Variovorax sp. PBL-E5: one gene and its partner. The protein of the gene in region 2 interacts with the protein of the main gene of each other region in a pairwise test. Links are inferred from orthologs where the notes say so. Each region holds a gene or a part of one and is shown on either strand. Other genes may lie near its edges. The genes, in order: hflC and ftsH.

The links.
Region 1: the proteins of ftsH (region 2) and hflC interact in binary tests that used the Escherichia coli proteins (3 or more experiments, as listed by UniProt). The link is inferred for Variovorax sp. PBL-E5 from one-to-one orthologs.

What each region holds. Positions count from the first base shown.
Region 1 is NZ_LR594671.1:2,088,672-2,091,862, reverse strand. Bases 274-3,146 are described here. They hold hflC (protease modulator HflC), read right to left. Parts: upstream 2,233-3,146; coding sequence 1,315-2,232; downstream 274-1,314. Other genes in these bases: hflK (FtsH protease activity modulator HflK), read right to left, coding at 2,252-3,146; WDLP6_RS10225 (DUF2065 domain-containing protein), read right to left, coding at 1,114-1,302; WDLP6_RS10230 (ATP phosphoribosyltransferase regulatory subunit), read right to left, coding at 274-1,070. Also shown: more of WDLP6_RS10230, read right to left, coding at 1-273; more of hflK, read right to left, coding at 3,147-3,191.
Region 2 is NZ_LR594671.1:2,557,126-2,560,358, reverse strand. Bases 62-2,976 are described here. They hold ftsH (ATP-dependent zinc metalloprotease FtsH), read right to left. Parts: upstream 2,522-2,976; coding sequence 602-2,521; downstream 62-601. Other genes in these bases: WDLP6_RS12460 (RlmE family RNA methyltransferase), read right to left, coding at 2,689-2,976; folP (dihydropteroate synthase), read right to left, coding at 62-536. Outside these bases: more of folP, read right to left, coding at 1-61; more of WDLP6_RS12460, read right to left, coding at 2,977-3,233. UniProt on the Escherichia coli protein: Acts as a processive, ATP-dependent zinc metallopeptidase for both cytoplasmic and membrane proteins. Plays a role in the quality control of integral membrane proteins.

The DNA of each region.
Region 1 (3,191 bases), 470 kb from region 2 along the record:
CACACCACGGTTTCGCCCTGGCTGCGCAGAGCGGAAATGGTCTGGGCCAGCCCGGCGGCGTCGCTCCACGGCGCGCGGATGGCGGCGCGCAGCGGCTGCGCGGGCAGCACGCCGACCAGCTCGCGCACGTCGAGGCTGAAGCCGACGGCCGGCCGGTTGCGGCCGAACACGGCGCCGACTTCGTCGTAGCGCCCGCCGCGCACCAGCGCGTCGCTGGCACCGTCGGCGTAGATGCCGAAGCGCATGCCGCTGTAGTACGCATAGCCGCGCAGGTCGGCCAGGTCGAAACTGACGCGGGCGCCCTCCAGGCGCGCGGCGAGGCGCTTCAGGTCCGCGAGCGCCTCGCCGATGGCGGCCGTGGCGGGGAGGGCCCTGCCCGCCTCGTCGAGCACCGCGGCGTCGCCGTACAGCTGCACCAGCGCAAGCAGCCCCTCGCGAGAAGGCGCGGAGAAATCGGCGGTGAATTCGCGCAGCGCACTGGCATCCTTGGCGGCGAGCGCAGCGTGCACGCGGGCGATCGCGGCCGCGTCGGCCGGCACATCCGCGAGCAGCGCGCGCACGATGCGGGCATGGGCCAGATCGACGATGACGGTGGCCGACCCACTGCCGCCCACGCCGGCCGCGCGCAGGCAATCGAGCGCGAGCCGCAGGGTTTCGGTATCGGCCTCGAGCCCGGCATGACCATAGATCTCGGCGCCGAACTGAAGCGGCTCACGGGTCGCGTGCGGGCGGTCGGGCCGCGTGTGCACGACCGGGCCGCAATAGCAAAGCCGGGTGACGCCGCGGCGATTGAGCAGGTGCGCATCGATGCGCGCGACCTGGGGCGTGGTGTCGGCGCGCAATCCGAGGCTGCGCCCGGAGAGCTGGTCGACCAGCTTGAAGGTCTGCAGGTCCAGCGCCTCGCCGGTGCCGGACAGAAGGGATTCCAGGTGCTCCAGCAGCGGCGGCATCACCAGCTCGTAGCCGTAGCCACGGGCGGTGTCGAGCAGCTGGCGTCGAAGTTCTTCGATGTGGCGCGCCTCGGAAGGCAGCACATCGGCAATGTGATCCGGGAGGACCCAGGCGGACATGGGAGTCGGGGGCGTGGTCAAACCGGGATTCTACCGGGCCGCGTCACCCCGAAATCCAGAGCAGCAACAGGCCAAGGACAATGCTGCAGAGACCGAAGAAGCGCAACTGCCCGTCCCGCAGCTGCAGCAACTGGCTGAAGGCGCGCCGCCAGCGGCCCGGCGAGACCAGCGGCAACAGGCCCTCGATCACCAGCACGAGCGCGATGGCGCTCCAGAAAGTATCGCTGCTCACACCCGACCGTCGTCAGCGGCGCGGCGGCGCGGCCGTGGTGCTTGGCGCCGTCGTCGATCCCGAACTGCGCATGGCGCGGAAGAAATCCGACGAAGGATCCAGCACCATGACGTCGCTCTTCTTGTTGAAGCTCTGCTTGTAGGCATCGAGGCTGCGGTAGAACAGCGCGAACTGTGGATCGCGGCCGAAGGCGTCGGCGTAGGTCGAAGCAGCCTTGGCATCGCCCTCGCCCTTGATCTTCTGCGCGTCGCGGTAGGCGTTGGCGACGATCACCTCGCGCTGGCGGTCGGCGTCGGCGCGGATCTTCTCGCCCTCGGCGACGCCGGTCGAACGCAGTTCGTTGGCCACGCGCTTGCGCTCGGCCTCCATGCGGCGGTAGACCGATTCGGTGATCGCTTCGACGTAGTCGACGCGCGTGATGCGCACATCGATGACGTCCACGCCCCAGGGCTTGGCACCCTTCACGACCGACAGCACCTCGCGCTGCACGTCGGCCATCAGCTGCTCGCGGCGCACCGAGATCAGATCGCGCACGGTGCGCTTGTTGATGTTTTCCTGGAACGCGTTGCGCACCACGCGGTTGAGTTGCATCGCGCCCGCGTTCTCGTCGAGGCCGACGTTGCGGATGTATTCCGACGGATTGCTGATGCGCCAGCGCACGTACCAGTCGATCACCACGCGCTGCTTCTCCGCCGTGAGCATCGGTTCGGGATCGATGCTCGACAGCGTGAGCAGGCGCTTGTCGATGTACGACACGTTCTGGAACGGCGGCGGCAGCTTGAAGTTCAGGCCCGGCTCGGTGATCACTTCCTTGATCTGTCCGAGCGCATAGACCACGCCGAACTGGCGCTGGTCGACGACGAAGACCGTCGAGCTCAGCAGCACAAGCAGCACGAGGATCGACGTGGCGATGAATCCGATTCTGTTCATGAATGTGTTCCTCGGCGCATCAGCGGACATCGCGGTCGCGTGAGCGGCCGTCGCGTGCGCGCGCATCGCCCACGGAAGAAGGAGGTGCGACCGGAATGACCGACGACTGCGAAGGCGCCGTGCCGGCCACGTTGGGGCTGGCGGCATCGACCGGCGTGGCGGGCGCGTTCTGCGCGGCCTGCTGGATCAGCTTGTCGAGCGGCAGGTAGAGCAGGTTCGAGCCCTGCTTGGAATCGATCAGCACCTTGGTCGTGCTGGCGTAGATCTGCTGCATCGCATCGGTGTACATGCGATCGCGCGTGACTTGCGGCGCCTTCTGGTATTCCGCGAGCACGGAGCCGAAGCGCTGTGCGTCGCCCTGCGCCTGCGCAATGATCCGCGCCTTGTACGCCTCGGATTCTTCCTTGAGCCGCGATGCGGTGCCGGTGGCGCGCGGCACCACGTCGTTCGCATAGGCCTGGGCTTCGTTCTTGGTGCGCTCGCGCTCCTGGCCGGCCTTGAGCACGTCGTCGAAGGCAGCCTGCACCTGCTCGGGCGGCCGCACGCCGCCCTGCTGCAGGTTGATGCCGACGATCTCGACGCCGACCTTGTAGCGGTCGAGGATGGTCTGCATCAGCGTGCGCACGCGCGGCGCGATCTGGTCGCGCTCCTCGGCGAGGGCGGCATCCATCTTCATCTTGCCGACCACTTCGCGCACGGCCGTCTCGGCCACCTGCACCACCGTGTCGGCGGGGTTCTTGCTCTCGTACAGGTAGGCGCGCGCATCGCTCAGGCGGTATTGCACGGCGAACTTGATCTCGACGATGTTCTCGTCCTCGGTCAGCATGGCCGACTCGCGCAGGCCGGTCGAACGCACGATGGCGTCACGGCCCACGTCGGTGGAGCGGATCTGCGTCACGACCACGAGTTCATGGCGCTGGATCGGATAAGGCAGACGCCAGTTGAAGCCCGCGCCCACG
Region 2 (3,233 bases):
ACGCCGAGCGCCACCAGCGCCTGCGCGTGCTGCGCCAGGAACGAGCGTACCGCGGGCACTGCGTCGCCCTCCATCGGCGCCGTCTGCATGGTCTGGGGGTCGCGGTGCATGTGCATCAGGCAGATACCGCACGACGGGTGCTGTGCCACCGCTTCGCGCGCGCCCGGCCTGCGCAAAGCCCAGATGTCGTTGACGATGTCGGCGCCGAGCTCGAGCACGGCGCGTATCACTTCGGGCTTGGAGGTATCGACCGAGACCGGGACCCCGAGTTTGAGCGCCTCGCGCAACACCGGCAGCACGCGCGCCAGCTCCTGTTCCAGCGGAACGGCCGGACTGCCCGGTCGGGTCGACTCGCCGCCGATGTCGAGAATGTCGGCACCCTCCTCCACCAGCCGCACGCAATGCCGCACGGCCGCCTCGGTCGAGGCATGCGCGCCGCCATCGGAGAAGGAATCCGGCGTGACGTTGACGATGCCCATCACGCGCGGCTGCGCGAGGTCGATCGCGAAGCGCGTGGTACGCCAGACTGCCGTCATGCCGAAGCGGCCCCATGAAAAAACGGGGCCCGAGGCCCCGTCGATCGCCAGCGCAACATGCTCGGTCAGGCTGCGGTGGGTGCAGGATCCGGGTTCACCGCCGGCGTGCCGCCGCTGCCACCGCCACTGCCCGACGGCGGGATGCGCGGGGCCCAGTCCTTGGGCGGGCGCGGTGCGCGGCCGGCCATGATGTCGTCGAGTTGCTCGGAATCGATGGTTTCCCATTCGAGCAGCGCCTTCGCCATCGCGTGCATCTTGTCGCTGTTCTCCTCGATCAGGCGGCGCGCCAGGGCGTACTGCTCGTCGATGATGCGGCGCACCTCGGCATCGACCTTCTGCATGGTCGATTCGCTCATGTTGGTGGTCTTGGTGACCGAGCGGCCGAGGAACACTTCGCCCTCGTTCTCGGCGTAGACCATCGGGCCCAGCGATTCGGTCATGCCATAGCGCATCACCATGTCGCGCGCGATCTGCGTGGCGCGCTCGAAGTCGTTGCTGGCACCGGTGGTCATCTGGTGCATGAACACTTCCTCGGCGATGCGGCCGCCGAACAACATGCTGATCTGGTTGAGCATGTATTCGCGGTCGTAGCTGTAGCGGTCCTGCGCAGGCAGGCTCATCGTCACGCCCAGTGCCCGGCCGCGCGGGATGATCGTGACCTTGTGGACCGGGTCGCACTTGGGCAGGAGCTTGCCGATCAGCGCATGGCCGGATTCGTGGTAGGCCGTGTTGCGGCGCTCTTCCTCGGGCATGACCATGCTCTTGCGCTCGGGGCCCATGAAGATCTTGTCCTTGGCCTTCTCGAAGTCCTGCATCTCGACCACGCGCGCATTGCGGCGGGCGGCCATCAGTGCGGCCTCGTTGCACAGGTTGGCCAGGTCGGCGCCCGACATGCCGGGCGTGCCGCGCGCGATGATGCTCGGGTTGACGTCCTGGCCGAGCGGCACCTTGCGCATGTGCACGTTGAGGATCTGCTCGCGGCCGCGGATGTCGGGGAGCGTCACGTAGACCTGGCGGTCGAAACGGCCCGGGCGCAGCAGCGCAGCGTCGAGAATGTCGGGCCGGTTGGTCGCAGCGACCACGATCACGCCGAGGTTGGTCTCGAAGCCGTCCATCTCGACCAGCATCTGGTTGAGGGTCTGCTCGCGCTCGTCGTTGCCGCCGCCGAGGCCGGCACCGCGCTGGCGGCCGACGGCATCGATTTCGTCGATGAAGATGATGCAGGGCGCGTTCTTCTTGGCGTTCTCGAACATGTCGCGCACGCGTGCCGCGCCGACGCCGACGAACATCTCGACGAAGTCCGAGCCCGAGATCGAGAAGAACGGCACCTTGGCTTCACCGGCAATGCCCTTGGCCAACAGGGTCTTGCCGGTACCGGGCGGCCCGACCAGCAGCAGGCCGCGCGGGATGCGGCCACCGAGCTTCTGGAACTTGGCCGGGTCCTTCAGGAAGTCGACGACCTCCTTGACTTCTTCCTTGGCCTCGTCGCAGCCCGCGACGTCGGCGAAGGTGACCTGGTTGTTGTTCTCGTCGAGCATGCGTGCCTTGCTCTTGCCGAAACTGAAGGCGCCTCCCTTGCCGCCCCCCTGCATCTGTCGCATGAAATAGACCCAGACGCCGATCAACAGCAGCATCGGCCCCCAACTCACCAGCAGCGTCATGAGCAGCGAACCTTCTTCGCGCGGCTTGACGTCGAACTTGACGTTGTTGGCGATCAGGTCGCCGATCAGGCCGCGATCGAGGTAGGTGGCGGTCGTGCGGATCTTGCGGTCGTCGGTGGTGATGGCGACGATCTCGCTGCCGCTCTGACCTTCCTGGATCGTGGCGCTCTTGATGCGGTTGCCGCGGACTTCCTCGAGGAAGTCGGAGTAGCCGATATTGCCTGCACCGGCCGTCCCGCGAGTGTCGAACTGCTTGAACACAGTGAACAACACCATCGCAATGACGAGCCAGACGGCAACCTTGGAAAACCACTGATTGTTCAAACGAAGCTCCAGTCGAAGGCGCGTTGCATCGAAAAAAGAAAACGCGCTGAGGGCACGCAATTGGCACCCATTTTAGGCTTTTCAACCTGCGAAACGTGGCAATTTTCCGTGAGCGGCCATAGGGGCCGAGCGGTTTTAGGCCGAATTGGCGAAATCGCGCCGGCGTATCAATTCGTATCCGCCCTTTTGATTCCCATGCCCACCATGAAGGTCTCGGACGATTTGTCGCGCGAGGCCTTGGGCTTCATCGGCTTGACGACGCGGAAGTTGTCCTTGAAAAGCTTCGTCAGCTCGCTGTAGCCGCTGCCATGGAACAGCTTGGCGACCAGTGCGCCTTCAGGCTTCATGTGGTGCTGCGCAAAGTCGATCGCAAGCTCCACCAGGTGCGCGATGCGTGCCGCGTCGGCCGATTCGATGCCCGAGAGGTTGGGCGCCATGTCGGAAACCACCACATCGGCGAGCCGGCCACCCATGGCGCGCTCGAGCCGCTCCAGCACCTCGGCCTCGCGGAAATCGCCCTGAAGAAAAAGCACGCCCTCGATCGGCTCCATCGGCAGCATGTCCAGCGCGATGATCGTGCCCGCGAGTTCGCCGACCGCCGCACCCGTCGGCGACAGCCTGCGCCGCACATACTGGCTCCAGGCGCCCGGCGTCGAGCCCAGATCGATCACCAGCTGTCCGGGCTTGATCAGGCCCAGCGTCTCATCGATCT